4 regions of the Mesocryomonas lacus genome follow, and region 1 is predicted to be linked to each of the others. Evidence: predicted binding sites of a transcription regulator. Region 1 holds the regulator's gene; each other region holds the start of a gene.

Region 1 (8,949 bases):
GCCTGCGCGCCCGCAACCAGGTCGAGACCGTCGTCCGCTCGATCCTGATCCTCTGCTCCTCGATCGCCATCCTCACCACGGTCGGCATCATCGTCTCGATGTTCTCCGAGGCGGCCGACTTCTTCTCCCGCGTCAGCCCGCAGAGCTTCTTCTTCGGCACCACCTGGGACCCGCGCTTTGCCGGCGGCAGCGGCCAGGAAGGCCAGTTCGGCCTGATCCCGCTCTTTGCCGGCACGCTCTACATCGCCTTCGTCGCCATGCTCTTCGCCGTGCCGATCGGCCTGTTCGCCGCGATCTACATGGCGGAATATGCGAGCTCCAGCGTCCGCTCGGTGGTCAAGCCGCTGCTCGAAGTGCTCGCGGGCATCCCGACCATCGTCTACGGCTTCTTCGCCCTCGTCACGGTCGGACCGTTCCTGCGTGACATGTCGAGCCAGCTGCACGGTCTCGTCACCGGCGACTATACGAGCTTCATCCAGGCGCAGAGCATTCTCACCGCGGGCCTCGTAATGGGCATCATGCTGATCCCCTTCGTGTCATCGCTGTCGGACGACATCATCACGGCGGTCCCCGGATCCTTGCGCGACGGCTCGCTCGGCCTCGGCGCCACCCGCTCGGAGACGGTGAAGCGCGTCATCCTGCCGGCGGCGCTCCCCGGCATCGTCTCGGCGCTGCTGCTCACCGCCTCCCGCGCCATCGGCGAGACGATGATTGTCGTGCTGGCCGCGGGCGTCGCCGCCAACCTCACCATCAACCCTTTCGAGGCGATGACCACGGTCACCGTCAAGATCGTCAACCAGCTGACCGGCGATCTCGTCTTCAACTCGCCGCAGACGCTGGTGGCCTTCGCGCTCGGCCTCACCCTCTTCGCGGTGACGCTCTGCCTCAACATCTTTGCCCTCTACATCGTCCGTAAGTACCGGGAGCAGTACGAATGACCGACGCGACCGTCGACGGCGCCCGCGCGCCAAGCCATGCCGCCCCCCGTCGCGACATCGGAATCAAGAAGCGCTACGCCGCCGAGCGCCGCTTCAAGACCTATGGCATCATCGCCATCCTGATCGGCCTCGCCTTCCTGGTACTGCTGCTCTGGAGCGTCGTGTCGAAAGGCTATACCGCCTTCTTCCAGACCGAGATCCGGCTGCCCATCACCTTCGAACAGTCGATCGTCGACCCGAAGAACACCGGCGGCAAGGACGACAAGGCGCTGATGATGGCCAACTATCCGCGGCTGGCGCAGAACGCCATCGTCGCGGCGCTGAAGATCGATCCGAACGACAAGGCCGCCGTCAAGGAAGCCTCCGCCCTCGTGTCGCAGGGCGTGCGCATCCAGCTGCGCAACGAGGTGATGAACGACCTCACGATCATCGGCCAGACCCGCGATCTCTGGGTGTTCGCGGACTCGAAGGTCGACAGCTCGGTCAAGGGCCAGTTCGACAACACCGTCGAGGAAAGCCGGCGGCCGATCAACGACCGCCAGCTCGGCTGGATCAAGCAGCTCGAGGAAGCCGGCCAGCTGGAGCAGCGCTTCAACTGGGGCCTGTTCACCTTCGGCGGCTCGAGCCGCGCTGAAACCTCGGGCGTCGGCGTCGCGCTGATCGGCTCGGCCTACATGATGCTGATCGTTCTCGCTCTGGCGCTGCCGATCGGCGTCGCCGCCTCGATCTATCTCGAGGAATTCGCCCCGAAGAACCGCCTGACCGACCTTATCGAGGTCAACATCAACAACCTCGCGGCGGTGCCCTCGATCGTCTACGGTCTGCTCGGTCTTGCGGTCTTCATCAACTATTTCGGCATGCCCCGCTCGGCCGCGCTGGTCGGCGGCCTCGTGCTCAGCCTGATGACCTTGCCGACGATCATCATCGCCACGCGGGCAGCCCTCAAGGCGGTGCCGCCCTCGATCCGCGCCGCGGCCCTCGGCCTTGGCGCCTCCAAGATGCAGATGGTGTTCCAGCACGTCCTGCCGCTGGCCGCTCCCGGCATCCTGACCGGCACGATCATCGGCCTGGCGCACGCCCTCGGCGAGACCGCGCCGCTGCTCCTCATCGGCATGGTGGCCTTCGTCGCCGATGTGCCGTCCTCGCCGCTGGCAGCCTCGACCGCCTTGCCCGTGCAAATCTACATGTGGGCGAACGAGGCGGAACGTGCTTTCGTGGAACGCACGTCCGGCGCCATCATGATCCTGCTTCTTTTCCTGGCTGCAATGAACCTTGCAGCCGTCATCCTTCGGCGGCGCTTCGAGCGTCGCTGGTAGAACGGTGGACAGAAATGATGGAAAATATCCAAGCGACACTCAATAAAGGTCCCGCCGTGCATTCAAACCGTCCGATCAAGATGAAGGGCGAGAACGTCACCGTCCATTACGGTGGCAAGCAGGCGCTGCATGGCGTCAGCCTCGACGTCCAGGATCGCCAGGTCACCGCGCTGATCGGCCCGTCGGGCTGCGGCAAGTCGACCTTCCTGCGCTGCCTCAACCGGATGAACGACACCATCGACCACTGCAAGGTCGGCGGTCTCATCACCCTCGACGGCGAGAACGTCTACAACCCCGCCATCGACGTCGTCGAGCTCCGGGCCCGCGTCGGCATGGTGTTCCAGAAGCCTAACCCGTTCCCGAAGTCGATCTTCGAGAACGTCTCCTACGGCCCGCGCATCCATGGCCTCGCCAAGTCGAAGACCGATCTGGAAGAGATCGTCGTCACCAGCCTGCGCCGCGCCGGCCTCTATGAAGAGGTCAAGGACCGGCTCGACGAGGCCGGCACCGGCCTCTCCGGCGGCCAGCAGCAGCGCCTCTGCATCGCCCGCGCGATCGCCGTGTCGCCCGAGGTCATCCTGATGGACGAGCCCTGCTCGGCCCTCGACCCGATCGCCACCGCCAAGGTGGAGGAGCTGATCGACGAGCTGAAGCAGAACTACACGATCGTCATCGTCACCCATTCGATGCAGCAGGCGGCCCGCGTCAGCCAGGTCACCGCCATGTTCCATCTCGGCAACATCGCCGAGGTCGGCCCGACCGAGAAGATGTTCCAGAACCCGGACGACAAGCGCACGCAGGACTACATCACCGGCCGCTTCGGCTGAACCAGCCGGCCGCGCCCCAAGACGGGCGCGGCCGGCGTATCCAATGATCCGCATCGCCGGCCGCGACCCGAGAGTCCCGCGACGGCGGCTGCGCCCAACGAGAACAGGGAGACGAACCATGGACGAGCACATCGTCACGTCCTACGACGAGGAACTGAAGTTCATCGTCCGGCGCATTTCCGAGATGGGCGGCCAGGCGGAACGCATGGTCGAGCGCTCGGTCGCCGCGCTCATCAACAGCGACTGGGGCCTGGCCCAGTCGGTTGTCGCGGATGACCTGATGCTCGACGCCGCCCAGCGCGAGCTCGACGAACGCGCCATCATGACCATCGCCAAGCGTCAGCCAATGGCGCAGGACCTGCGCGAGATCGTCGGCGCGATCCGCATCTCCAGCGACCTCGAGCGCATCGGCGACCTCGGCAAGAACATCGCCAAGCGCGTCATCGCCGTGCACGAGCACCAGCAGCCGATCAAGCTGGTGCGTGGCATCGAGCATCTCTCCGAGCTCGCCATCGAGCAGCTGAAGGAAGTGCTTGACGCCTATGCCAGCCGCGACCACGTGCGCGCGCAGGCTATCCGCGAGGCGGATGAAGAGATCGACGCGATGTACACGTCGATCTTCCGCGAGTTGCTGACCTACATGATGGAAGATCCGCGCAACATCACCGCCTGCACGCATCTCCTCTTCAGCGCCAAGAACATCGAGCGCATCGGCGACCACGCCACCAACATTGCCGAGACCATCTACTACATCAAGACCGGTGAGCAGATGGAATCCGAGCGACCGAAGAGTGACACCACCCCGTCGATGACCGTCGGCGTGAAGGATTCCGGCCCGTCGACCGGAAACATGTAGGAACAGGCAGATGAACGCGCGCATCGTCGTCGTCGAGGACGAGGAGGCCCTGGGCGTCCTCCTCCGCTACAATCTCGAAGCCGAGGGCTACACCGTCGAGGTCATCGACAATGGAGACGAGGCCGATCTTCGGCTGAAGGAGCAGACGCCCGACCTCATCATCCTCGATTGGATGCTGCCTGGCATTTCCGGCGTCGAGATCTGCCGTCGGGTACGCGGCCGGCCGGCGACGGAACGGCTGCCGATCCTGATGCTCACCGCCCGCGGCGAGGAGAAGCAGCGGATCCAGGGACTGACGACGGGCGCCGACGACTACCTCGTCAAGCCCTTCTCGATGGCCGAGCTGATGGCCCGGGTGCGGAGCCTGCTCTGGCGCTCCAACCCGCAGAAGCTGTCCGACCATCTGACCGCCGGCGACATCAAGCTCGACCGCGCCAACCATCGCGCCTACCGCAACGGCCGCGAGCTGAAGCTCGGACCGACCGAGTTCAAGCTGCTGCAGTTCTTCATGATCTCGCCCGGCCGGGTGTTCTCGCGCGAGCAGCTGCTCGACGGCGTCTGGGGCCGCGACATCTATGTCGACGAGCGCACCGTCGACGTCCACATCGGCCGCCTGCGCAAGGCCATCAACCGCGGCCGCCAGCGCGACCCCGTCCGCACCGTCCGCGGCGCCGGCTACTCCTTCGACGAGCATTTCGCCGCCGTGGTGCCGACGTTGCAGCGTAGCGCCGACGACGAGGGCAAGATGGCGCTGGCCGAGCGTCAGGCAAGCGAGGGCTGACGCCGCAGTTTTAGGGAACGCAGCTCCGCTCACCCTCCGCCGCGAACCGCCGGACCAGCCTTGCCCGGTGACGGGTCCTTGAAATCCTGCAGGACCGTGCCGGCCTCGTCGGCCTGCAGGCTCGCGGCGCTGCCGGGGGCGTCGACGAAGGCGAGCACTGCCTCGGCGTAGCCGACCGGGTCCTCCAGCGGGGCGGAGTGTCCAACATTCGGGAGCAGCAGGAAGTGCGCGCCGGGAATGGCATTGGCGATCATCTCGGTATGCTCTCGGCTGATCGCCTCGTCGTGGTCGCCGATGACGATCATCGTCGGCACGGTGATCGAGGCCAGCTGCGCCAGCGTGAAGTTCGGCTCGTTCGCCCAGAGCGCGAAGATTTCGTCGTCGATGTTGTCGTAATGGCCGAGCGCCGGCAGCGCCTTGCCTTCCGCGATCGCCTTGCGGTTGGCGAGGGCGCCGTCGGGCGTCACGTTGGCGGCCTGGATGAACATCCCCGACAGCCGGTCGGGGTGGTGGATGGCGATGTCGAGGCCGATGATGCCGCCATCGCTCCAGCCGACCAGCGATACTTTCGGCAGCTTCAGGAGATCGAGGAGCTTTAGGTAGTCGCGCGCCATCAGGTGATAGGTGATCGGCTTCTTGTCGCGCGTCGAGCGGCCCTGCCCGCGGCTGTCGGCGACGATAACGAGGTGATGCGCCGAGAGCGTCGCGATCTGCTGCCGCCAGACGTCTCCGCTGGCAAGGCCTCCGGGGATCAGCAGGATCGGCGGCCCCTTGCCGTAGATCTGGTAGAACATCGAGATGCCGTCGACATGCGCAAAGCCTGAATCGCGTGGTTTGACGAGCTTCAGCCGCGCTTCGGCTGTCTGGACCCCACCCACGCTCATCGCCAGTGCCAAGGCGCAGAGCAATCCGACGATCCGTTTCATGGGCGGCTCCATGTCCAAATTTTCCCAATCCTGAGCGCTTGCGCGTTGCAGCACAAGCATTGGAAGCGTCGAAAGATCCGGCTTTCCGTGCCTCCGGCTCGGCGCTGCAGGGTCTTCAGGCAGGCGGACACTCTCCCGTCAAGCACGACTGCGTGAGCGGCTGCCGGGAGCGCGCCAGGGCATGGAGCGCCGAGGCGTATTGCAACAAGTGTTGGCGAAACCCCGCCAAGCTTGTATCTCCGGCGCAACGCATCAAAAGATGAGACGCTGGACATGACCGACACACCCAAGGCCGAGACCTCCGAGACGCCAGCCACCGAGACGGCCGAGCAGGCGGCACCGATGGCCGACATCGCCTTGCCCGACCGCCTTGCGGCCGATCCGTCGAGCCCGTTCCACAATCCTGAACTGCTGGCGATGGGGATCGGCGTCCGGTTCAAGGGCGTCGAGAAGACCAATGTCGAGGAATACTGCGTCAGCGAAGGCTGGATCCGCGTTCCCGCCGGCAATGCGAAGGACCGCCGCGGCAATCCGATGACGCTGAAGCTGAAGGGCCCGGTCGAGGTCTATCTGCGCGGCGAGGACTGAGGGCGCCGGCAAGGCGCTTTCCATCTTGGACTGCCGCACTTTGGGGCGCGGCAATCCGTCGAATGCGGTCCGACAGAGCACCGTGCGTCCCTGAGGGACACACGGTGCTCTGTCTTTTTTGTACTGACAGCATTTTTCCTTAATTGGGTAAGTCCAACCACTTGCGGGATGCTCTAGAAGCGGAGCGCGTTGTAGAGGTCGACAATGCCCTCGCCGATATCGGCAAGCTCGGCTCTCAGCTGCTGCGAGAACAGGGCGGCGCCCGCCGTCGTAGCCTCATCGCCCCGGAGGTTCTCCGTCACCGCCCCGCTGCGCACGTCGATGGTGATGACGCTCTGCGACACGGCCCCGTTCTCGTCCACCGCCTGGACTTTCAACGCGATCGTCTCGAGGCCCGCCGGTGGGTAGCCGAAGACGACGCCCCCGTTCTCAGACGACAGCCAGGCCGGCAGCGCGCGCCCGTCCGCCAGCGTCACCCGCGTTTCATGTCCGATCCGCGCGCCTTCGCGCGTCTCGCTTGCGGCCACCATCACGTAGAGGACGCCCTCGTTGATCGTGGTGTCGACGACGAAGGAGGTGCCGTCCCGTTGCGACAGCAGCTGCCCGATATCGGACCCGCCGAGAAAAGGCGCTGCGCTGAAGCTGTCGAGGCGGCCTCCTGTCTCGCTCCAGTCCGTCTGGGCCCGCACCGTGCGGGCGATCAGCTCGTCCGCCGGCATCCCGGCAAGGCCGTTGAGGTCCTGCATCGCGTCGATCGCGTTGTCGAGCGAGCGCTGCCCGACAGGCCCCGCATCGATGCTGCCAAGGCTGCCGACCGCCACCAGCACCTCGCCGTCGGCATCGACCGAGCGAACCGGCCGACCGATCGTCCTCAATGAAGCGTTCGCGTCCGGTCCGGGCGCGGGGACGTCGATATCGACCGTCACCGGTTCGGTGCGGCCAGGGCGAACGCCGATGGTCGCGCTGCCGGTGACCGTCGCCGTGCCATCGCTGACCGAGAAGCTGAAACTGTCGGAACCGGTATAGGCAGGCGTCGGCACGTAGCTGTAGCGGCCGTCCGGCGAAAGCGTCAGCGTGCCGTTCCGCGGCGCCTGCGTGACGGTGTAGACGAGCGGATCGCCATCGGGATCGAACCCGCCGAGCGTTCCGGTAGTCGGGCCGCCCGCCACCGCGTCGATGCGCAGCGGCGGCAGCATTGGCGCATCGTTGATAGCGGCCACTGCCCCGCCGACGCTGCCGGTGCTGGCAAGGCCGGCTGCGTTGCGGACGGTATAGCTGAAGCCCGCGGGACCGTTGTAGTTCGGCGACGGTGTGAAGCTCAGCGTTCCGTCCGGGTTCAGGGCGACCATGCCCGACGCGATCCGGACCGGCGCGCCGACCGCAATCGGCCGGCCGTCGATCTCGGTGACCGTCAGCCCGGTACCGTCGGGGTCGCGGTCGTTGCCGGTCACGTCAAGCGTCACGGTGCCGTCCTCCGGCACGGTGAAGCTGTCGGCGCCGGTCACCGGCAGGTCCGGCACGTCGGCGACCGAGACGCTGAACGTCTCGATCCGCGTCCCGCCCCGCCCGTCGGAGACCGCGACGGCAAAGCTGTCGCCGCCGTTGAAGTCGGCCGCCGGCGTGTAGGTGAAGGTCCCGTCGGCGTTGACGACGACGCTGCCGTGCGCCGGCGCCGCGGCAAGGGTGAACGTCACCGGATCGCCATCAACGTCGCGTGCCAGGATGGCACCGCTCAGCGGCCGGTCCTCGATCGCCGACAGGCGGGTCGGCGAGGTCACGACCGGTGCATCGTTTACCGCCGCGACCGATACGGTGACGGTGTAGACGACGGCCGTCGTCCCGTCGCTGACCGAATAGGTGAAGCTGTCGGAGCCGTCGAAGTCGGCGTTCGGCGTATAGGTGTAGCTACCATCGGCGCGCACCACCGCACGGCCGTTCGCCGCATCGGCCGCGAGCGCATAGGTCAGCGGCGCGCCTTCGGCGTCCACGGCCACCGGCAGCCGGCCGGTCAGCGGCTCGTCCTCGCGGGTCGCCGCCGAGACGTCGCTGCCCACCGGCGCCTCGTTCGGCCGGGTGACATCGACGACGACCCGCACGGTCGCGGTGCCCCCTTGGCCGTCGTCTAGGGCGACCTCGAAGCGAGCCTGTCCGGAAAAGTTCGGCGCCGGGGTAAAGCTGAAGCGCCCGTCGGGGTCGAGACGGACGGTTCCGCCGGGCGGCTGGGCGACCAGCCTGTAGGTCAGCCCATCGCCGTCGACGTCCCGGCCAAGGATCGCGCCAGACACCGGTTGCCCGACCTTGGTCGTCAGGCTGACATCGCTCGCCGTCGGCAGGTCGTTGCGGGCGTCGAGCAGAATGTCGGCGACGGAACTTGCCGATTGCGCACCGCCGGCGCCGGCATTGCCGCCATCGTTCGTCGTCATCGTCAGCCGCACCGTTCCCGTCGCGTCTTGCGCCGGCTGATAGACCGGCGCGTTCACTCCGGCGAGGAAGCCGTTGATCGACGCGAGCGTGCCGGTCAGCGTCAGGTGCGCCGTTCCCGATCCGCCGACCCGGACGCCGCCAGCGCCCGTCGCGATGAGCGTACCTAGGCTGACGTCGAGCGTGACGCTGATCGGGTTGCTGCCGGCGTCGGCATCCGCGACGGACAGGCCCGTTAGCCGCAGCGGGGTGTCCTCGACGGCATTGAACGTCGCCGGCAGCGTGTTCACCGGGGC
Region 2 (8,949 bases), on a different contig from region 1:
CAACGGTCGGCGCGACGCTGAGCATTCCGATCTACCAGGGCGGCATCGTCGCCTCCCAGGTCCGTCAGTTCAAGGAAGTGCTGGGCCAGCGGCAGATCGAGGTCGACAGCCAGCGCGATGCCGTGCGCGCCGCCGTCGCCACCGCCTGGGCGGAACTGCAGGCCGCGCGTGCCAACGTGACAGGCTACAACGCTCAGACCCGCGCCGCCCGGCTGGCGCTGAATGGCGTCATCGAAGAGCGCAATGTCGGCCAGCGCACCACGCTCGACGTCCTCAACGCACAGGGCGACCTTATCTCGGCGCAAATCCTTCTCGTCGGCGCGCAGCGCGACGAGGTGGTGGCGAGCTACGCCTTGGCCTCGGCGATCGGTCGCCTCTCGGTCACCCGCCTAAAGCTCGCGGTCGCCGTCTACGAGCCGAAGCAGCACTACGAAGCCGTCAAGGACAAGTGGTCGGGCATGCGCACACCCGACGGCCGCTAGGCCGCCCGCGTCCGACGAGCGTATTCATCTGGTGATATCGACTGCGAAAGCCGGCCGGGGATTCTTTCCCGCCGGCTTTCGCGTTAGGCTGATCTTCATGATTCGACCGCGTGCGGCCGTTCTCGAAGATGCAGGCAGCCCCCATGAGCAATGCGCCTTCCCTTAAAGAGCCTTCGATGGAAGAAATCCTGGCGTCGATACGCCGGATTATCGAGAGCGGCGACGAACGGCCGAAGCCTGCGGGCGACGCTCTGCACGGGCATCCCGCGCCGAGCGGCGGCGATGCCGATATGTCCGCCGACGGCCCTGACTGGGATTTCGGCACGCTCGCCCGCGACTTCGCGCCGGCCAATGGCGATGCGCCCCGGAAGGGCGTTGAGACCGCGCCTGCGGTCGACGTCGACGTGACCGCCACGGACGAAGAGGCGTCGGTCCACGATGACGCGCCAGTCGCTGCCGCGGAACAGGCTGCCCAAACCGCAGACGTCTTCGTTGCCACGCCGCCGTCCGAGCCAGAGTCGCGGGTGCCGGCCTCGCCCGAGCCAACCTCACTGGAATCGTCGACCCTTCTGCGCTCGCGGTCGCGTGTGCCGCGGCGCGAGCCCATGCCGCGCCGCCCCGAGCTTCCGCCGCGGGCTCTCCTGCGGGAGGGCGTGACCCGTGACGGGCTGTCGCTCGCCGGGGCCTTTGGGCGCGAGGCGTCGCCATCGCCATTGCCGGCGGAAGGCACCGCCAGACCCGCGATGGGCGAGGGGGAGGCCGCGAAAGCATCGCAGGCGACGGCTGTGCCGGCTCCAACAGCTGCGCTGCCGGACGTCGCGATCGTCGCCGCCGACCGAGACGTTTCCATCCCGGTGGTCGAGGTGAGCCGCCCGGCACCTGTCGCCGCCTCTGCAGGAGCGCCCGCCGCAGCAACTGCGTCCGCTGCAGCGGATGCGGCCGAGACCGTCGACCTAGTCGCTGGCTTCGACGAAGAGGAATTCAGCTCCGAACTGCACCGCGCGGTCGGCCTCGGGCGGGACTCGGCAGAGGCCGCGCCGGTGCCGCCCGCACCGGTCCCGGAGCCCTCGGTGATCACGGCTGCGTCCTCGCTGATGTCGGAAGCCGCCGGCGCGCAGGTCGCGGCCGCCTTCGACGATCTCGCCCGGGCCATCCGCGACGGGCAGATGAAGTCGATGGAGGAAATGGCGCGCGAAATGCTCCGGCCGATGCTGCAAGAATGGCTGGACGACAACCTGCCGCGCATCGTCGAGCGCATGGTGCGCGAAGAGATCGAACGCGTATCGCGCGGACCCCGCCGCTGAGGCTCGGCGCCGGGATTCGTTGACACGGCGGAAAGCTTAGGCGTAACCGGGGCGATACGCCTTCCTGCTTTCCATCGGACGCCATCATGATCGAGAAGACCTACGACGCCGCCAGCCTCGAGCCCCGCATCGCCGAGCGTTGGGAGGAGGCGGACGCCTTCCGCGCCGGCGCGGGCGCCAAGCCCGGTGCCGAGCCCTATTCGATCGTCATCCCGCCGCCGAACGTCACTGGCTCGCTGCACATCGGCCACGCGCTGAACAACACGCTGCAGGACGTGCTGGTCCGTTTCGAGCGCATGCGCGGCAAGAACGTCCTCTGGCAGCCGGGCATGGACCATGCTGGCATCGCGACTCAGATGGTCGTCGAGCGCCAGCTGCGCGAGCGCAAGGAGCCGGGCCGCCGCGACATGGGCCGTGAGGCTTTCGTCGAGCGGATCTGGCAGTGGAAGCAGGAGTCCGGCGGCACCATCCTCGGCCAGCTGCGCCGGCTTGGCGCCTCCTGCGACTGGTCGCGCGAGCGCTTCACCATGGACGAAGGCCTGTCCGAGGCCGTCCGCACCGTGTTCGTCGATCTCTACGACAAGGGGCTGATCTACAAGGACAAGCGGCTCGTCAACTGGGACCCCAAGCTGCTGACGGCGATCTCCGACCTCGAGGTCGAGCAGCAGGACGTGAAGGGCCATCTCTGGCACTTCCGCTATCCCATTGAAGGCGAAGTCTTCGATCCGGAGAACCCGGCCAGCTTCATCACTGTTGCCACCACGCGTCCCGAGACCATGCTCGGCGATACCGGCGTCGCGGTGAATGGAGCGGACGAGCGCTACCAGGCGCTGGTCGGCAAGCACGTGCGCCTGCCGCTGGTCGGCCGCCTGATCCCGATCGTCGCCGACGACTATGCCGATCCCGAGGCCGGCTCGGGCGCGGTGAAGATCACCCCGGCGCACGACTTCAACGATTTCGAGGTCGGCAAGCGGCACGATCTGGCCAAGATCAACCTGATGACGATCGAGGCGGCGATCACGCTCGCCGAGAACGAGGACTTCCTCGCCGGCCTCGAGCACACGGCCGAGCTCGACGCGACCATCGCCGCGATCCACGGCCTCGACCGCTTTGCCGCGCGGGCGAAGATCGTCGAGATGATGGAGGCGGGCGGATATCTCGCGGAGATCGAGGATCACCCGCACACCGTCCCGCACGGTGATCGCAGCGGCGTGCCGATCGAGCCCTACCTCACCGACCAGTGGTACGTGGATGCGGCGACCATGGCGAAACCCGCCATCGCCAGCGTGCGCGAGGGCCGCACCAACTTCGTCCCGAAGAACTGGGACAAGACCTATTTCGAGTGGATGGAGAACATCCAGCCCTGGTGCATCTCGCGCCAGCTCTGGTGGGGACATCAGATCCCCGCCTGGTATGGCCAGGACGGCAAGATTTTCGTCGCCAAGACTGAGGAGGAGGCGGTCGCCGCCGCCCTCGCGCACTACGTGACCAATGGCACGATCTCCGATGAGGAGGCCCGCGCCATGGCCGAGGACCCGGCGCTGCGCGCCAACCTCATCACCCGCGACGAGGATGTGCTCGATACCTGGTTCTCCTCCGCCCTCTGGCCGTTTTCGACCATGGGCTGGCCGGAGAAGACGCCGGAGCTCGCCACCTACTACCCGACCTCGGCGCTGGTCACCGGCTTCGACATCATCTTCTTCTGGGTCGCCCGGATGATGATGATGGGCCTGCACGTGATGGGCGAGGAGCCGTTCCAGACCGTCTACGTGCATGCGCTCGTCCGCGACAAGAACGGCGCCAAGATGTCGAAGTCGAAAGGCAACGTCATCGACCCGATCGAGCTGTTCGACGAGTTCGGTGCCGACGCGGTGCGGTTCACGCTCGCGATCATGGCGGCGCAGGGCCGCGACGTGAAGCTCGATACCCAGCGCATCGCCGGCTACCGCAACTTCGGCACCAAGCTCTGGAATGCCACGCGCTTTGCCGGGATGAACGGCGCAGAGCATGGCGTTGCGGTCGACGGGTCGACGCTGACGCTGCAGCTGAACCGCTGGCTGATGACGGAGTTGTCGCGGACGGTCGCCGAGACCGAGAAGGCGATAGAGGCCTATCGCTTCAACGAGGCCGCGGGCGCGCTCTACCGCTTCGTCTGGAATAATTTCTGCGACTGGTATCTCGAGCTGTCGAAGCCGATCTTCCTCGGCGAGGACGAGGCGGCGAAAGAGGAGACGCGGCGCGTCACCGGCTATGTGCTCGATCGCGTCTTTGCGCTGCTGCATCCATTCATGCCCTTCCTGACGGAGGAGCTTTGGACGCTGACGGCGCCGGAGGCCGCGCCGCGCGCGACGCTGCTCTGCCATGCCGACTGGCCGTCGGTGGATTTCGTCGATGCCGATGCGGCGGGCGACATCAACTGGCTGATCGAGATGGTCAACGAGATCAGGTCGGTGCGCAGCGAGATGAATGTCCCGCCGGGCGCCGAAGCGGCCTTCGTCGCGGTTCAGCCGGATGACCTGCTGGCCGGACGGCTGGCGCGCCACGATGCCTCGCTGAAGCGGCTGGCCCGGCTGTCCTCGATCGCCACGGCGGACGTCGCGCCGCGGCAGTCGGCGCAGATCCTCGTCGGGGGCGCCACCTTCGCGCTGCCGCTGGAGGGAATGATCGACATCTCGGCGGAGAGGACACGCCTCACGAAGGCACACGGCAAGGCGCTCGACGAAATGGGGCGGATCGATAAGAAGCTCGGCAACGAGCGTTTCGTCGCCAACGCGCCCGACGACATCGTCGAGGAGGAGCGCCGCAAGCGCGAGGCCTATCGTCTGGAGGCCGAGAAGCTCTCGCAGGCGCTCCTGCTGCTTCAGGACGACTGAAGGCGCCGCTCACTACTGTCGCATTTTCGCCACGCTTCGTTGGCGATTGGACGGCCCTTCGGCGGAGAACCCCGCCGGAGGGCCGTCGGCATTTCTAGCCGAACGAATTTTCACAGCATCGCCAGCCGCTTAACAGTGCTTTCGGACTCAATGCCGGAAGCGGCGAGACTGTGGCGAAACTGTCGTCGGCAACCGTCGGACCCATTTCGTTCCGTTGCAAACCCGATCTTTTCATTTACGTTTGCGTCAACGGGATGTGAAAGCCCGGCTCCTCGGGGGAGGACGAACATGGATGGGGGCAGGCGATGCGGACTCTGAAGCTGATCACGGCAGGAAGCGCCCTGGCGTTGGTGTTTTCCGCGTCGATGGCCATGGCGGGCGGCTTCCAGCGGGGCGCTGCCGATACCGACATCCTGTATGAGCAAGGCGCGGTGTCGTCGCGTTTCGGCTTCACCTACGTCAACCCCAACCGCGGTTTTGATTCGATCAACGGCCAGAGGGGCGAATTCGGCGACTATACCGGGACGTACAAGATCCCGTCGCTCGCCGTCGCTTTCGGCAATGAAGGCTTCGCCTGCGCCGGAACCTACACCATCCCGTTCGCGGCCGAGGCCGATTACAGCGGTGCGCCGAACGGCGCCCTTCCGCGGCAGGTATCCTCTGCCACTTCCACCTCGCAGACGATCAGCACGGACTTCACCACGAACGAATTCGGCGCGACGTGCCGTGTCAGCTATTCCACCGAGGCCGCGCGGTTCAGCTTCATCGGCGGCCTGTTCGTCGAGGATTTCAGCTTCGACGGCAGCAGCATCGGCGAGCGCAATCTGAACCCGCTGTTCCGGTCGACCGGCGCCCAAGGGGCAGGGCTCGTCGCAGCCCTGCGCGGCGCGCAGATCACCCTGCCGACGCTCGTCGACGTCGACAGCGACGGCGATTTTGAACTCGGGTACCGCATCGGTGCGGCCTACGAGCGCCCGGAGATCGCGCTTCGCGCACAAATTCTCTACCGCTCCGAGGTTCGGCACGACGATATCCGCGGCTCCGGCACGGTCGAAATTTCCGACACCGCCTTCCTGACCTTGCCGAACGGCCAGCAGGCGAGCATTCCGACCGCCTTCGGCGGCGCCGTCTCGGCAGCGCTGGCGCAGCGCGGCCTCGGCGTCGGCAGCGTCCTCAACGTCGACTCGGTCCTCAGCGATGCTGTCAGCCCGCAGACGCTGACCATCAACGCCCAGACCGGCATTGCGCCGGGCACGCTGCTGCTGGGTTCCTTCCGCTGGACGGACTGGAGCACCAATAACGAGGTCGTCAGCACGATCTCGAGCCCGACCCTTGGTTCCTCCTCCAGCTTCTCGCCCTATCACTGGAAGGACGGCTACACCGGCAGCATCGGCATCGGCCGCGCCTTCAACGACGAGATTTCCGGCGTCCTGACGCTCGGCTACGACAAGGGCGTTTCGACCGGCGCGGAGACGACCTACACCGATCTATACACCGTTTCCGGCGGTGTCTCGTTCAAGCAGAACAAGTGGAGCGAGCTTCGCTTCGGCGGTCTCGTCGGCTACTGGACGTCCGGCGAGCAGAAGATTTCCGAGGGCGCCTTCTTCAACGGCAGCGTGGACGGGACCTTCGTCTACGCCGGCAACGCCTCGTTGAAGCTCAGCTTCTGAGAGTACGCTGCGGCGGCGCAGCAGCACCGGATGAAGGGGTCAAGCCTTTCAATCGGCAGCGAGCTGCGGAGCCAACGCGGAGGGCGCGATTCCCGTCGTTTGATGCGGCGTTGAGTGTTCACTGCACAAAATTAATGGGCGCGCCGGGAGGTGCGCCTTTTTTGGTTTCAGTTCAGCGCCTTACCGCGTGTTCCTGCCATACGATCCCATAGCCTTGTGGGCTTCTGGCAACACTATTGCAATCTTGCATCGGCTATACACGCCCAACGGGACATTGCCGCCTTGCCGCCATAAACGACGCTCACCTCAGGGTCGTCATTCGGGGGGAATGGCTGCAGGCATGGCGCGGGGGCGCTGGTCCTGATGGGTATGTGAGGGATGTGGCGTTGGTAACAACATTCGACAAGTCGAGACTGCCGAGCCGTCATGTGACGGAAGGCCCGTCCCGCGCGCCGCATCGCTCCTATCTCTACGCCATGGGCCTTACCACCGAAGAGATCCACCAGCCGCTGGTGGGGGTCGCCAGCTGCTGGAACGAGGCGGCGCCGTGCAACATCTCGCTGATGCACCAGGCGCAGTTCGTGAAGAAGGGTGTCGCTGCCGCCAAGGGCACGCCGCGCGAGTTCGTCACCATCACCGTCACCGACGGCATCGCCATGGGCCACCAGGGCATGAAGGCCTCGCTGGTCTCGCGCGAGGTGATCGCCGACTCGGTCGAGCTGACCATGCGCGGCCACGGCTATGACGCGATCGTTGGCCTCGCCGGCTGCGACAAGTCGCTTCCGGGCATGATGATGGCGATGGTCCGGCTGAACGTGCCCTCTGTCTTCATCTATGGCGGCTCGATCCTGCCGGGCACTTTCCGCGGGCGGGAAGTGACGGTTCAGGACGTGTTCGAGGCAGTGGGGCAGTACTCGGTCGGCGCGATCGACGATGCCGGCCTCTCGGAGATCGAGCAGGCCGCCTGTCCGGGCGCCGGCTCCTGCGGCGCGCAGTTCACCGCCAACACCATGGCGACCGTCGCCGAAGCGATCGGCCTGGCGCTGCCCTATTCCTGCGGTGCGCCAGCCCCCTATTCGATCCGCGAGCAGCTGAACTACACCGCCGGCGAAAAGGTGATGGAGCTCCTCGCCAAGAACATCCGGCCGCGCGACATCGTCACGCGGAAGTCGCTTGAAAATGCCGCTGCCGTCGTCGCTGCTTCGGGCGGCTCGACCAATGCCGCGCTGCACCTGCCGGCCATCGCACACGAGGCCGGCATCGCGTTCGACCTCTTCGACGTCGCCGAGATCTTCAAGCGCACGCCCTATATCGCCGACCTGAAGCCGGGTGGCCGCTACGTCGCCAAGGACATGTTCGAGGCCGGCGGCATTCCGCTGTTGATGAAGACGCTGTTCGACAACGGCTATTTGCATGGCGACTGCATGACGGTCACCGGGATGACGCTCGCCGAGAACATGGCGAAGATCGCCTGGAACGAAGAGCAGGACGTCGTGCGCCCGGCCGACAAGCCGATCACCGTCACCGGTGGCGTCGTCGGCCTCAGCGGCAACCTCGCGCCGGACGGCGCGATCGTGAAGGTCGCCGGCATGGGCAACCTGATCTTCTCCGGCCCCGCGCGCTGCTTCGACTCGGAAGAAGAGTGCTTCGCGGCGGTCTCGAGCAAGGCCTATGCCGAAGGCGACGTGCTGGTCATCCGCTACGAGGGCCCGCGCGGCGGACCGGGCATGCGCGAGATGCTGTCCACCACCGCCGCGCTCTACGGGCAAGGCATGGGCGACAAGGTGGCGCTGATCACCGACGGGCGCTTCTCCGGCGCCACCCGCGGCTTCTGCGTCGGCCATGTCGGGCCGGAGGCGGCGACCGGCGGCCCGATCGCGCATGTGCGGGACGGCGACATCATCGATCTCGACGCCATCGCCGGCACGCTGTCCGTGCGCGTCAGCGTCGAAGAGCTGGCCGCGCGCGCCGCCACCTGGCGCCCGCGGGAGACCAACTACGCCTCGGGCTCGATCTGGAAATACGCACAGCAGGTCGGCTCCGCCCGCCAGGGCGCCGTCACCCATCCCGGCGGCGCTGCCGAGAAGCACACCTATGCAGACCTCTAGGGCAGCCCTCGTCTCCCTGACGACTTGTTCCCGCGCCGGCCGCAGCCTGCCGCGCGCGCTAATCCTTGCGGCGTTGTCGCTTGCCGCGGTCGTCGGCGTCGGCGTCCGGCCTAGCCTTGCGCTCGACCCGAACACCCTCGTCACCCCCGATGCCGGCCCGATGGAGCTCTTCTCCTTCGGCTTCAAAGCCTACAAGCGCGGCGAGAAGACCGAGGCGGTGGAAGCCCTGCGCTATGCCGCCGACAAGGGCCATCCCGGCGCGCGCTGGAAGCTCGGGCAGATGTATGCCGAGGGCGACGGCGTGCCGAAGAACGACTTCGAGGCGTTCAAGATCTTCGAGGAGATCATCAATGCCGAGCAGGACGACACGTCATCCTCGCCGAACGCCGCCTATGTCGCGAGCTCGGTAACGGCGCTTGCCGACTACATGCGCAAGGGCATTCCGGACTCGCCGGTCTCGGTCGACCTGTCGCAGGCCCGGCAGCTCTACTTCCACGCCGCCTCGGTGTTCG
Region 3 (8,949 bases), on a different contig from region 1:
CGAGATCGCGCTGGTCATGCGCCGGGCAACCGAAGATCGCGCCGGTGCCGTAGTCCATCAGCACGAAGTTGGCGACATAGACCGGCAGCTTCCAGCTGGGGTCGAGCGGGTGCACGGCCTCGATTCCGGTGCGCATGCCGAGCTTCTCGGCGGTCTCGATCGCCGCCGCCGTGGTGCCGCCGCGCTTGCAGGCGAGGATGAACTCGGCGAGCACCGGATTGTCGCGCGCCGCGGCGGTCGCCAGCGGGTGGTCGGGCGCGACGGCGAGGAAGGACGCACCGAACAGCGTGTCCGGCCGGGTGGTGAACACGGTGACGTCGGCCGCTGCGTCCGGCGCCTTCTCCAGCGCGAAGCGCACCAGCAGGCCTTCCGATTTGCCGATCCAGTTCTTCTGCATCAGCCGGACCTTTTCCGGCCATTCCGGCAGCGTGTCGAGCGCCGACAGCAGGTCCTCGGCATAGTCGGTGATGCGGAAGAACCATTGCGTGAGGTCGCGCTGCTCGACCTCGGCGCCCGAGCGCCAGCCCTTGCCGTCGATCACCTGCTCATTGGCGAGCACGGTGTTGTCGACGGGGTCCCAGTTGACCTTCGACTTGCGGCGATAGGCGATGCCCTTGGCCAGGAAGTCGAGGAACAGCATCTGCTGGCGGTGGTAGTAGTCAACGTCGCAGGTGGCGAACTCACGGGACCAGTCGAGCGACAGGCCCATCGACTTCAGCTGGCCGCGCATGGTGGCAATATTGGCATAGGTCCATTCGCGCGGATGCACCTTGTTCTGCATCGCGGCGTTTTCCGCCGGCATGCCGAAGGCGTCCCAGCCCATCGGGTGGAGGACGTTGAAACCCTTGGCGCGCTTGTAGCGCGCGACCACGTCGCCCATCGCGTAGTTGCGTACATGTCCCATGTGGATGCGGCCGGACGGGTAGGGGAACATCTCGAGGACGTAGTACTTCTCGCCCGGCGCATCGTCCTCAGTCTCGAACAGTTTCGCCGCGTTCCACGCCTCCCGCCAGCGGGGTTCGGCTTCGCGCGGATTGTAGCGTTCGATGGACATGCGGAGGGCTCGTCGGTTTACGCCAGGCCCGATCGAGGGGCCGACGTCGGAAGGGATTGCCGTCGTTCAACACCGCCTGCGCGCCAGCGTCAACCGAGAGGCGGCTCAGCGCTTCACGCTGGACGCGGCGGCGGCTGTTGCGCTGAGATGCAGGCGGTGAGTTTCGAGAGGGAAAGCAGCACGCCGGGCCAGCGGCGGACCGGGGAGAACGGGCTTCCCCGGCTGTGGCGACAGCCTCGCTCTCGAAGAGGAGGTGATGCGATGTGGTTTCTGCCGCTGAGCATCACGTTGGAGGTGAAAAGGACCCGGAGCGGCTGGCGAGTCTGTCTCCGGGTCCAATTCATCGTCTGACCAAGGGTGTCGGCTTCGGGGACCTCAGGTCGCTTCGGCCGGCACCCACTCCTTTCATATACGCCATTCCGGCCCATATTTCAAAGCCGCGTCCGTTGCTCCCGTCGCCTCTCGCTTTTCTGAAAGCCACTATGTCCGTCCAGCAATACCAAGCCGTCACCGCCGCCATTCGCGACGCCGAAACCGCCGCGGGCCGGGCTTCGGGGTCGGTGACCCTTGTCGCGGTGTCGAAGACCTATGCGGCCGAGGCGATCGCGCCGGTGCTGGAGGCCGGGCAGCGGGTGTTCGGCGAGAACCGGGTGCAGGAGGCGATGGCGAAGTGGCCGGAACTGCGGGAGCGGTTCGAGGGGATCGAGTTGCACCTCATCGGCCCGCTGCAGTCGAACAAAGCCGCCGAGGCGGTGGCCACTTTCGACGTCATCGAGACCGTCGACCGCGAGAAGATCGCCAAAGCGCTGGCCGGCGAGATCGCCACGCAGGGCAGGGCGCTTCGGCTCTACGTCCAGGTGAACACCGGCGAGGAGCCGCAGAAGGCCGGCATCGCGCCGGACGAGGCGGTGGCCTTCGTCGCGCGATGCCGCGACGTGCACGGCCTCGCCATCGAGGGCCTGATGTGCATTCCGCCGGCGGACGAGGATCCGGCGCCGCATTTCCGGCGGCTGGCGGAGCTCGCGAAGGCAGCGGGCGTCGCGAAGCTGTCGATGGGCATGTCGGGCGATTACGCCGTCGCGGTGGCGGAGGGCGCGACGGGCGTGCGCGTCGGATCGGCAATCTTTGGCGCGCGCGATTATGGCCACGCGGCCGGTTGAAGGCGATGGAGGCCGGCGGAAGAGGGAAGTCCGCCGGCGGGCAGCACGGGCTGACGGAGCGCAGCTTGCATGCAAGCCCCATCCGGCATCCTCTCGTCATCTTCGTCCGGCACAACCATGGCGATTCGCGGCCGGTTGACCGGCCGTCATGATGAATCAAGGCCGCGACGATCCGCGGCCGGACTCAGCGGGAGCGACGAGCATGGGCCAGGCGAAGGCGAACATTCTGACGGGAATCCTTGGCGTCCTCGCCGGCGGCAGCCCGGCGGCGAGCCTTGCACCGCTGCTGTTTGCGCGCCCGCCGGCCGAGGATCTCGCAGTGTTCTCGCCGAAGACCCTCGCGCTGGCGGCCGAACGCGCCGCGGTGGCGCTCGACGCGCACCGCCCGGCGACGCCGGTGGTCACCATCGAGCCGCTGCACGGCCTTGGGGCGATGGACCTCATCACCGTCGTCAACGACGACATGCCCTTCCTGTTCGACTCGGTGATGGCCGAGATCGCCGAGCGCGCGCCGGAAATCCTCTACATCTCGCACCCGATCCTCGACATCGTCCGCGACGGGGAGGGCCGTATCTCGGGCTTCACCGCCACCCGACCGGGGCCGGGATCGGGGGTAGAGAAGGCGGAGCGGGTCAGCCTGATCCAGGTGGCGATCGAGCGCGGCCCGCACAGCAATGCCGACCTAATCGCCGCGATCCTCAAAATCCTGCGCCAGGTCGGGCTTGCGGTCGGCGACTTCAAGGCGATGCGCGCCCGCGTCGGTACCGCCAAGCTTGCGCTGGAAGCCCGCGCCGCCATGCTCGACGGCACCGAGGCCGTGCGGGTCGCGGAGGCGGCGAAGCTCCTGGACTGGCTGCTCGCCGACAACTTCATCTTCCTCGGCGCGCGTGAGTTCGTCTATGTCGGCGCCGAGAACGAGGAGGCGCTCGAGCGCAGCGACGAGCCGGCGCTCGGCATCCTTGCGGACCCCGATGTGCGCGTGCTTGGCCGAGCCGGCCAGCCGCAGACGGTGACGCCGGAAATCCGCGCCTTCCTGCAGGCGCCGAACCCGCTGATCGTCACCAAGGCGAACAGCCGCACCACGGTGCACCGCCGCGCCTACATGGACTATATCGGCGTCAAGCAGTACGACGCCGCCGGAAACTTTGCCGGCGAGCTGCGCATCGTCGGCCTGTTCACCTCCACCGCCTACACCCGCTCGATCCTGACCATTCCCTATCTCCGGCTGAAGGCCGAGACGGTGATCCAGCGCTTCGACCTCGCGGCTGGCTCGCACAGCGCCAAGGCGCTCCTCAACGTGCTCGAGGCCTATCCGCGCGACGAGGTGTTCCAGATTGATGTCGACAGCCTCGAGCGGTTTGCCGGCACGGTGCTGGAGCTCGGCGAGCGGCCGCGCGTGCGCGTGCTGCCGCGCATCGACCGGTTCGACCGCTTCGTCTCGATCCTCGTCTTCGTGCCGCGCGACCGCTATGATTCCCGCCTCGGCGAGAGGATCGGCCATCTCCTCGCCGAAGCCTATGACGGCCATGTCTCGGCGGTCTATCCGGGCTTCCCGGAAGGGTCGCTCGCCCGCATCCATTTCATCATCGGCCGCAAGTCGGGCCAGACGCCGGTGGTCGACGCCACCCGGCTCGAGGCCGAGATCGCCGAGATGGCGAAGGCTTGGGAGGACGGCTTCGTCCGGGCCGTGCAGGATGCCGGTGGGACCGCCGATCTGATCCGCTTCGCCCCCGGCCTGCCCGAGAGCTATCGCGACGCGGTGGCGCCCGCCGAGGCGGTGACCGACACCCGCCGGATGGCGCGGCTCGGCACGGACGACGCCCTCGCCATCGACTTCTACCGCCGCCCGGGCGACCCCCGCACGCTGCTGCGGCTGAAGATCTATCATCTCGGCAGCGCCGTGCCGCTTTCGACGCGCGTGCCAATCCTTGAGAACATGGGCTTTGGCGTCGTCTCCGAACGGACCTTCGAGATCCTGCGGCCGGACGGCGCCGCGGTGCACCTGCACGACATGGACCTGGTGCGCCAGAGCGGCGGCGACATCGCGCTGGATGACGAGGGCGACGCGCTGCAGCAGACCTTTGCCGCCGTCTCGGCCGGGCAGATCGAGAACGATCCGCTGAACGCGCTGGTGCTGGAGGCCGGCCTTGCCTACCGCCAGGCGAACGTCCTGCGCGCCTATTCGCGCTATCTCAGACAGGCCGGCATCGCCTTCGGCCAAGACTTCATCGCCGCGACGCTCCTGCGCCATCCCGGCATCGCCAGCCTGCTCTGGCAGCTGTTCGATGCCGCCTTCGACCCGGCGCGGCCGATCCCCGCTGCCGAGACGCCGGTGGAAGCGGGTGAGGGGGCCCCGGCCGAACCCGAGGACCGGCTGAAGCAGCTGGCCGCCACGCGTGGGACGCTGCCCACCTACACCGCCATCACCGCCGCGCTCGACGCGGTGGAGAGCCTCGACGACGACCGCATCCTCCGGCGCTTCCTGTCGACCATTCTCGCGACGCTGCGCACCAATTTCTACGCCGTCGACGGCACCTCGGCCGAGGAGGGCTCGAAGCCCGGCCATGTCCAGCCGGCGCTCGCCTTCAAGCTCGACTCGCACCTCGTCGAGGGCCTGCCGGCGCCGGTCCCGTTCCGCGAGATCTTCGTCTTCGACGCCCGCGTCGAGGGCGTGCACCTGCGCTTCGGCCGGGTGGCGCGCGGCGGCTTGCGCTGGTCCGACCGCAGCCAGGACTACCGCACCGAGGTGCTCGGCCTCGTCAAGGCGCAGCAGGTGAAGAACGCGGTGATCGTGCCGGTCGGCGCCAAGGGCGGCTTCTTCCCGAAACGCCTCGGCGATCCGGCGAACCGCGACAGCTGGTTCGAGGCCGGCCGCTCGGCCTATGTCGTGTTCATCGCCTCGCTCCTGTCTGTCACCGACAACATCGACGGCGCTGATATCGTGACCCCAGACCGGGTAAAGCGCTTCGACGCCGAGGACCCGTATTTCGTCGTCGCCGCCGACAAGGGCACCGCGACCTTCTCCGACACCGCCAATGCGATCGCGCAGTCGAACGGCTTCTGGCTCGACGATGCCTTCGCCTCGGGCGGCTCGGTCGGCTACGACCACAAGGCGATGGGCATCACGGCGCGCGGCGCCTGGGAGACGGTGAAGCGGCATTTCCGCGAGATGGACCGCGACATCCAGACGACGCCGTTCACCGTCGTCGGCTGCGGCGACATGTCGGGCGACGTCTTCGGCAACGGCATGCTGCTCTCGCCCGAAACCCGGCTCGTCGCCGCCTTCGACCACCGCGACATCTTTATCGATCCCTCGCCGGATGCAGCGACGACGCTCGCCGAACGCCGGCGGCTGTTCGCCTTGCCGCGCTCGTCCTGGGCAGATTTCGACAAGACGCTGATCTCAGCCGGCGGCGGCGTCTTCTCGCGGCGCGAGAAACTGATCCGGCTGTCAAAGGAGGCCGCTGCGGCGATCGGCTGGGACCGGACGTCCGGCACGCCCGCGGAAATCATCACCGCGATCCTCAAGGCGCCGGCCGACCTGCTCTGGTTCGGCGGCATCGGCACCTATATCCGCGCGACCGCCGAGACCAATGCCGATGTCGGCGATCGCGCCAATGACGCGGTGCGCATCACCGGCGCGCAGGTGCGGGCGAAGGTGGTGGGCGAGGGCGCCAATCTCGGCGTCACCCAGCGCGGCCGCATCGAGTTCGCGCGGGCCGGCGGGCGGATCAACACCGACGCAATCGACAACTCGGCCGGCGTCAACACGTCCGACGTCGAGGTGAACATCAAGATCGCGCTGAAGAGCGCCATGGCCGAGGGTCGGCTGACGCGCGAGGCGCGCAACGTGCTGCTGGCGTCGATGACGGCGGAGGTCGCCGAGCTCGTGCTCGCCAACAATTACGAGCAGTCGCTGGCGTTGTCGCTGGAGCAGCGCCGCGGCGTCTCGGCACTGCCGCTGCAGTCGCGCTTCATGACCGTGCTGGAGGAAGCGGGGCTGCTCAGCCGCGAGGTCGAGACGCTGCCGACCGAAGCGGGACTCGCGGATCTGCGCGCTTCCGGCAGCGGGCTGACCCGGCCGGAGATCGCGGTCCTCGTCGCCTATTCCAAGATCGTCCTCTTCGACCAGCTGATCGCCAGCGACCTGCCGGACGACCCCTATCTCAGGGAGCGGCTGTTCGGCTACTTCCCAGCGCCCATGCGGGGCGGTCATGCCGCCGACATCGAGGGCCACCGGCTGGCCCGCGAGATCGTCGCGACGATCCTTGCCAATGCCGCGATCAACCGTCTCGGGCCGACCTATGTGACGGCGGTGCGCGAGGCGACGGGCGCGTCACCGGCCGAGATCGTGGCGGCCTTCGTCGCCGCGCATGACGGGCTCGGCGCCGATGCGCTCTACACCCGCATCGACGCGCTGGACGGGCAGATCCACGGCGACACACAGAATGCGCTCTACGAGGCCGTCGGCCAGTTCCTGCAAGCGACGACGCGCTGGTATGTGCAGAACGGCGCGGCCGGCCGCGGCCTGACCGCGGCGGTCGAGGGAATCCGCGACACAGTGGCAATGCTACGGCCAAAGCTTCTCGGTCTCGCCAGCGAGCGGGCGCGCGAGATCGCCACTGAGCGGCAGTCCAAATGGACCGAGGCGGCGGTGCCGGAGGCGCTGGCCGCCGACGTCACCTTGCTGCCGTTGGTGGCCCTGGTGCCGGACATTGCCGATGTTTCACGTGAAACATCGACGCCGCTGGAATCCGCCGTCGCCAGCTATTTCGGCATTACCCGGCTGTTCGAGATCGGCCGGCTCGAGATGGCGCTCCACCGGCTGGAGCCGACGGACTATTACGAGATCCTGGCGCTGGAACGCGCCGGCAGCCAGATCGCCGGCGCCAGGCGGCGTCTTACCACACGGGCACTGGCCGATTTCGGCGCGGCGGAAGATCCGGTTGCCGCCTGGGCCGAGAGCCGCCAGGCGGTGGTCTCGCGCATCGTCGCGCAGATCTCGGCGCTCGCCGGCAGCGGCGACACATCGGTCGCCCGCCTGACCGTGGCGGCAGGGCTGCTGTCGGACCTCCAGGGCTAGGTCCGACAGCCAAAGCCGACGCGGCAGTAAGACACAGGACGACAGGGCGACATTCGTCGTCGGTCGGCCGCCGTCGCGGATGAGAGACGGTATCGCCGTCTGGTTCACAGGTATTTTGGGCCCTCAGAAAGAGGCAGTGCGCCGGCTTACCAGCGCCTTTGAAAGGCCGGCTGGCCGGCGCGCGATACCGCTTTGCGCGGGGCATCCGAACGGTCAGGAACCCGATCTTATCATTGCGTTTACCTTGATCTGCGAAAGGTCTTCATGGTGGATGCAGCCGTGTTCGCCCGCAGCTCGCCTGCGTACGGGAACCGGCACGGGCAGGATTCGGGAGTGGCAGCGGAATTGGCGGATCGACCGCGCCTAGCGGCATTGATGATCTCGGAAGCCTGGCGGCGGGTCCGTCGGCGGCTGCGCATCGGGCCCCTGCACCGCTGGCGGTTCGCCGGCAGCGCGCCCGATCGCCTGCTGGTCACCCCGCCCGAACTGCGCCGCGGCGACCCGATCATCGCGGCCGACATCTATGCCGGCAAGTTTTACCTCGCCGGACAGCTGGTTGAGATCGACACCGGCTCGCCCTTCCAGGTGACGCCGCCCTCGCGCGGCTGGGCGGCCGAGCTGCACTCCTTCGGCTGGCTGCGCCATCTCAGCGAGGCCGGCGACGCGCTGGCCGCTGCCAACGCCCGCGCCCTCATCGCCGACTGGCAGCGCGAGACCGGCTTTTCACTGGGACCGCGCACGCACGAGGTCGACGTGACCGCCCGGCGGGTGATCGCCTGGCTGACGCATTCCAACCTGATCCTCGTCGACGCGGACTTTGCCTTCTACCGCAAGTTCCTGCGCAGCCTGTCGCGCGAGATGCGCTATCTCCGCTCGATCGCCGCCGAGGCGCCGGACGGCCTGCCGCGGCTCCGGGCGCGCATCGCGCTGGCCTTCCTGTCGCTGTGCATGCCGACCGGCGGCGGGCACATGCGGGTCGCCGCGCGCAACCTGTCCGACGAGCTCGACCGGCAGATCTTTGCCGATGGCGGCCATGTCTCGCGCAACCCGGCGGCCAATATCGAGATCCTCGCCGAGCTCCTGCCGCTGCGCCAGACGTTTGCCGAGCAGAACCAGCCGGTGCCGAAGGGCCTCATCCGCGCGATCGACCGCATGCTGCCGGCGCTGCGCTTCTTCCGCCATGCCGATGGCGCGGTGGCGCTGTTCAACGGTGCCGGCGTGTCCGAGGGCCAGCTGATCACCGCGCTCCTGCGCCATGACGAGACGCTCGGCGATCCGATCAGCCATGCCCGCCAGTCCGGCTACCAGCGGCTGTCGGCCGCCGGCACGGTGCTGATCGCCGATACCGGCCTGCCGCCGGCTTCCAACCTTTCCGGCGAGGCGCATGCCGGGACGCTCGCCTTCGAGTTCTCCTCCGGATCGAGCCGCCTGGTGGTGAACTGTGGCGCCCCGGCGCGGCAGGACGAGGACTGGCGCCGGCTCGCCCGCACCACCGCGGCGCATTCGACGCTGACGGTCGCCGACCATTCCTCCGCGCGGTTCTCGCAATCGGGCCTCGTCGAGCGGTTTCTCGGCGCGCCGCTGATCGCCGGGCCGACACGGGTGCCGACGACGCGCGAGGACAGCGATGCCGGCCAGCGCTTCACCGCCGC
Region 4 (3,859 bases), on a different contig from region 1:
GCGCGGGTGGGCCGAGGTCTCATTGGCCGCGCAGGAGCGTGTTCGCCGCGCCCGAGACCTGGGTGGCGCCGCGCACCACCATCTGCGTTTCGATCGAATGGTCGAACATCATGCTGAGCGACTCGACCACCCGCGACATCTGCTGGCCGTCGACGCCCGGCTTGCCAGAGCCGGCATCGGCGACAGGCTGGGGGCCGAGGCTGGCGAACTGGCCGCTGCGCGAGGCCTCCGGCGCGCCCTGGACCAGCTTGCCGGCGCGTTCGGCAAAGTTCGAGGAGCGCTCGAAGAAGCCTTGCAGGTGCTGCATGATGTCCTGGCCGAGCTGGCTGGGATTGGCCCCCTCCGGCAGTCCGCGGGCATTGGCAGCAATGTGCTCGAACAGATTCTGCGATGCCTGCGGCACCATGTCCGGGGCGGCCGGCGGGGCGGGCGCGATTCCAGCGGCGGGAACTGTCGGGGTCATGACGCATCCTCCAGGCAAGTGCGGTGAAACGGGCGGCAGCGGGGGCCTTCCGCGAGGGGTGGTCGCACCCGGTCGCAGAAGGATGCTTCAGGGCCCGCAGAGACAAGACGCTTTGTCCGCGTCCTGGCGGACGGGCGGCGCCCTATTCGTCGTCGGCCATCGCTTCCTTCAGGATCTCGTTCGCCTGCGGCATGATGATCATCTGGCCGCCGACGGTGATCGCGCCCGTGACCATGGTATCGAGCAGTTCAGGCGTCATGCCGCCCTCGGCGGTCTCGACGGCGGCATTGAACTTGGCTTCATTCGGCCCGGCCGTCGCAGCAACGGAATCGGAACCGGAAATAGGCGAGATGGCCATGGGTCTTCTCCTTGTTCAAAGTCTTCGTGGTTCAAAGTCTTCGTGGTTCGAAGGCTTTGTGGTTCAAAGTGTTCGTTAGTCGAGGTCTTCGTTCGAACGACGCCCGGAGCCTTTGCCCCCGACGCTTGGTTGGCGCAGCCAGTCCGGCCGCGCCGTCTCGGCGCCGGCTATCGCGGTGGCGGCGCAGAAGCTGCGGCACCGGGCGCCGCCACCACTTCGGTGGCCATACCGCCGCGAAACACCCGCACCCGCGGATCGTCACCGGCGACCATCGGCGGCGGCTGCATCCGCTGGACCAGCTGATCGACCGCCGCGACGTAGGCCGGCGGCCCCGACACCGTGAGGACGCGGCCGTCGGGCGAGGCGCGAAGGGTGAAGCGTTCGTCGAACAGCCCGAGCTGGCGCATCTCGGCGGCAACCGCCTTGCTGCCCAGCCGCCCGGTGTTGAGGACGCGCGTCGCGAACTCGGACTCGGCGCTGACGTTCAGGACGGCGCCATCGAAATACCAGGTCAAGCCATTGGCAGCCGCCAGCCGGTCGAGAAACGGACCCGCCTTCTCCGCGCTGACCTCGCCTCGGATCCGCCCCTTGACCGCATCGGACATCACTACCGGCAAGTGCAGGTTGCGCCCGAACTCGGTCAGCGCCGCGCGCACGTCCTGGTCGATGACGACGTAACCATAGGGCTTGTCGAACCAGGCGGTTTCGGCAGCGGCCGGCAGCGCCAGACCGAGAACGGCGATGGCCAGGAGATGGCGCAGGGCGCCTTGCACCCGCCGGCGAGCAAGCGGTGCCGACGCGCTGTTGGGCACACCGTGCCTTACGACCAGCAAGCCGCTCAGTCGAAGACTATTGCTTGCTACCATTACCAACCAAACGCTCTTGCCAATGCCGATTTGCGCCGGAACCTATCCAATAGGATCAGTACAAGTCCAGCATGTTCTGTATATTTATTTGCAATCCAAACGAGCGTATGTTTTGTGAAGTTTTTGTTACAGGTTTATGACGATTATCTGCATAGACAATCTCAGATTTCATAAATTAGTCGTTGATTTATTCAGTTGATCGTACAATTTGGGGCCATCGACGGCGCCGAAAACGTGCGGACCGACGATAGCAACCGTCTCCGCTTCGGGAGGGCGGATTGCGACCAACAGTCAATTCTGGAGCCGAACCATGTCCAACACCCCTGCAGTTTCCACCTCCACCGGTGCTGACTCGGCGATCAAAGCCATGACCGACGCTTTCGACTCGGCCATCATGAAGTCGGCCGAAATCACCAAGGTGACCACCGAGAAGAAGACCGAGCTCGACGCCACCAAGCAGCGTCCGCAGAACTAAAACCTTGAGACGCGGGCGTTCGGCGCCCGCGTCTTTCCTGCCTGTCTGCGTTCCCGTCGCCGGCCTTTCGGTCCGCGGCTTTCGACAGCGCCTGCCCGTCTTCCGCGAACCGCCCTGTCGTCGAAGCCGTCCGCGCGAAGCGAGGTCCTTTTCACCATGTCTTCGACCCTCACCTCCCCCTCGCGCATGCCGCTTGCCCTTCGCGAACCCGATGCTTTCGCCGGACCGGTGCTGCAGGTGATCGCCGGCGTCCACAGCGGCGTCAGGGTTCCCATCGACGGCAGCAGCTGCACGATCGGCCACTCGCGCAATTCAGACCTCATTCTTGCCGACGACGCGGTTGCCGACGACCATGTCCGGCTTCGCTTCTATGGAAAGACCGTCGCCATCGACGCCGTCGGCGGCGACGTCATGGTGAAGGGCGGCGTGCTGCTTCGCCGCGGCCAGGGCTGCAAGGCATCGCTGCCGGCGGAGATCGGTCTCGGCGCCGCCCGCATCAGCATCGGCCAGGCCCGTCTTTCCGCCCCCGTCGTGCGCCGGCTGCTCACCTGGATCGGGTTGCTGACCCTCGTGGTCGTACCGATCGTCGCGGTGCAAGCCAATATCCTGACGGCGCCCGAGGCGGCGACGATGACCGAGCCGCCGCCGCCGGCAGCCGACCTGCGCGCCTCTCTCGGACCGGCGCCGGCCGCCGCAGCCTTTACGCCGAGCGACGCCGATGTCGCCACGCTGTTGCAGCAGAAGATCGAAGCCGCGGGGCTCGGGCAGCTCAAGGTGCTGCAGGATGGCCGACACTTCCAGGTCAGTGGCGCGCTGCCGCCCGCAGGTCGCACCGCCTGGGAAGGCGTCCAGCGCTGGTTCGACGGCCAGCTCGGACAGCGCTACGTCCTGACCAGCACGGTAGGCGCTGCCGCGATCGCCAAGGCGCCGCAGTTCGACTTCCAGGCCGTATGGTTCGGCAAGGACCCCTATGTCATCGATGCCAAGGGCGAGCGCCGCTATCCCGGCGCCGCGCTGCGGGACGGCTGGGCGATCAAGTCGATCCGGAAGGGCCATATCCTGCTCACGCGCGGCGGCGAAGAGTTCGCCCTGACGCTATGAGGCACGCCATCTCCTCCTCCGCCGGACCGGCCGAATGAGCGACATCGCTCGCCCGATCGAACGGCAACGGCTCGACCGCGCCCTCGTCGATGCCGGCCGCAAGGCCGATCCGGCGACACGCGTCCAGATCGAGGCCTTCGAGGTCATGCTGCGCGGCCGCCGGGCGCCGGCCCGGCAGACGTCGCTGCGCGAGGAGATCGAGCAGCTGGTCATGCCGGAGATCGTCGATCCCGGCATCTTCAATGCCGGGCGCTCGCTCGACCTCCTCGCCCACGTCGTCGACGTCGTCCTGCCGCGCCTCGGCGCGGACGAGGAAATCTCCGCCCTTGCCGGAGCCGTGCTCGAGGAGGAGATCGCCCGGCGCCGCGAAATCGAGGAGCGGATGAAAGAGGCCGACCTGTCTTGACCACGCCCGACGCCGCCGCGGCGGAGCTCCTGCATTCGCTGGGCTATCTCTACATGCGCAACGGCCAGGAAAGCCGCGCGCTGATCTTCCTGCTGATCGCCTACCGGATCGAGCCCGACCACCCCGGCGTCCTGCGCACGCTGGCGGCCGCCTTCGTCGCTAATGGCGCGGGCGAGCGCGCGCTGGTGGC

The links. Region 1 encodes PhoB, which activates phosphate uptake and scavenging genes when phosphate is short. Its sites were predicted from a motif close to TGTCATNNANCTGTCAT; they were not measured.
Region 2: ACZLZQ_RS14795 (long-chain fatty acid transporter) is a predicted target of PhoB. The motif match lies at 4,829-4,845, and genes of this name have one in related genera.
Region 3: ACZLZQ_RS23300 (NAD-glutamate dehydrogenase) is a predicted target of PhoB. The motif match lies at 2,298-2,314, and genes of this name have one in related genera.
Region 4: ACZLZQ_RS07485 (secretin N-terminal domain-containing protein) is a predicted target of PhoB. The motif match lies at 1,813-1,829, and genes of this name have one in related genera.

The regions. Positions count from the first base shown of each region.
Region 1 covers NZ_JBUZWF020000003.1:723,438-732,386, reverse strand. Annotated here, with positions in the region: gene pstC (phosphate ABC transporter permease subunit PstC) at 1-938, shown strand, start outside; gene pstA (phosphate ABC transporter permease PstA) at 935-2,254, shown strand; gene pstB (phosphate ABC transporter ATP-binding protein PstB) at 2,272-3,081, shown strand; gene phoU (phosphate signaling complex protein PhoU) at 3,200-3,937, shown strand; gene phoB (phosphate regulon transcriptional regulator PhoB) at 3,948-4,718, shown strand; gene ACZLZQ_RS13130 (alpha/beta fold hydrolase) at 4,748-5,644, opposite strand; gene ACZLZQ_RS13125 (DUF3297 family protein) at 5,987-6,232, shown strand; gene ACZLZQ_RS13120 (Ig-like domain-containing protein) at 6,406-8,949, opposite strand, start outside.
Region 2 covers NZ_JBUZWF020000004.1:110,794-119,742, forward strand. Annotated here, with positions in the region: gene ACZLZQ_RS14780 (TolC family outer membrane protein) at 1-482, shown strand, start outside; gene ACZLZQ_RS14785 (PopZ family protein) at 659-1,786, shown strand; gene ACZLZQ_RS14790 (valine--tRNA ligase) at 1,873-4,659, shown strand; gene ACZLZQ_RS14795 (long-chain fatty acid transporter) at 4,965-6,329, shown strand; gene ilvD (dihydroxy-acid dehydratase) at 6,716-8,437, shown strand; gene ACZLZQ_RS14805 (tetratricopeptide repeat protein) at 8,424-8,949, shown strand, end outside.
Region 3 covers NZ_JBUZWF020000010.1:3,863-12,811, reverse strand. Annotated here, with positions in the region: gene leuS (leucine--tRNA ligase) at 1-1,054, opposite strand, end outside; gene ACZLZQ_RS23305 (YggS family pyridoxal phosphate-dependent enzyme) at 1,537-2,214, shown strand; gene ACZLZQ_RS23300 (NAD-glutamate dehydrogenase) at 2,417-7,297, shown strand; gene ACZLZQ_RS23295 (heparinase II/III family protein) at 7,631-8,949, shown strand, end outside.
Region 4 covers NZ_JBUZWF020000002.1:516,840-520,698, reverse strand. Annotated here, with positions in the region: gene ACZLZQ_RS07495 (hypothetical protein) at 20-463, opposite strand; gene ACZLZQ_RS07490 (hypothetical protein) at 606-821, opposite strand; gene ACZLZQ_RS07485 (secretin N-terminal domain-containing protein) at 989-1,633, opposite strand; gene ACZLZQ_RS07480 (hypothetical protein) at 1,998-2,162, shown strand; gene ACZLZQ_RS07475 (SctD/MshK family protein) at 2,319-3,263, shown strand; gene ACZLZQ_RS07470 (hypothetical protein) at 3,298-3,669, shown strand; gene ACZLZQ_RS07465 (tetratricopeptide repeat protein) at 3,666-3,859, shown strand, end outside.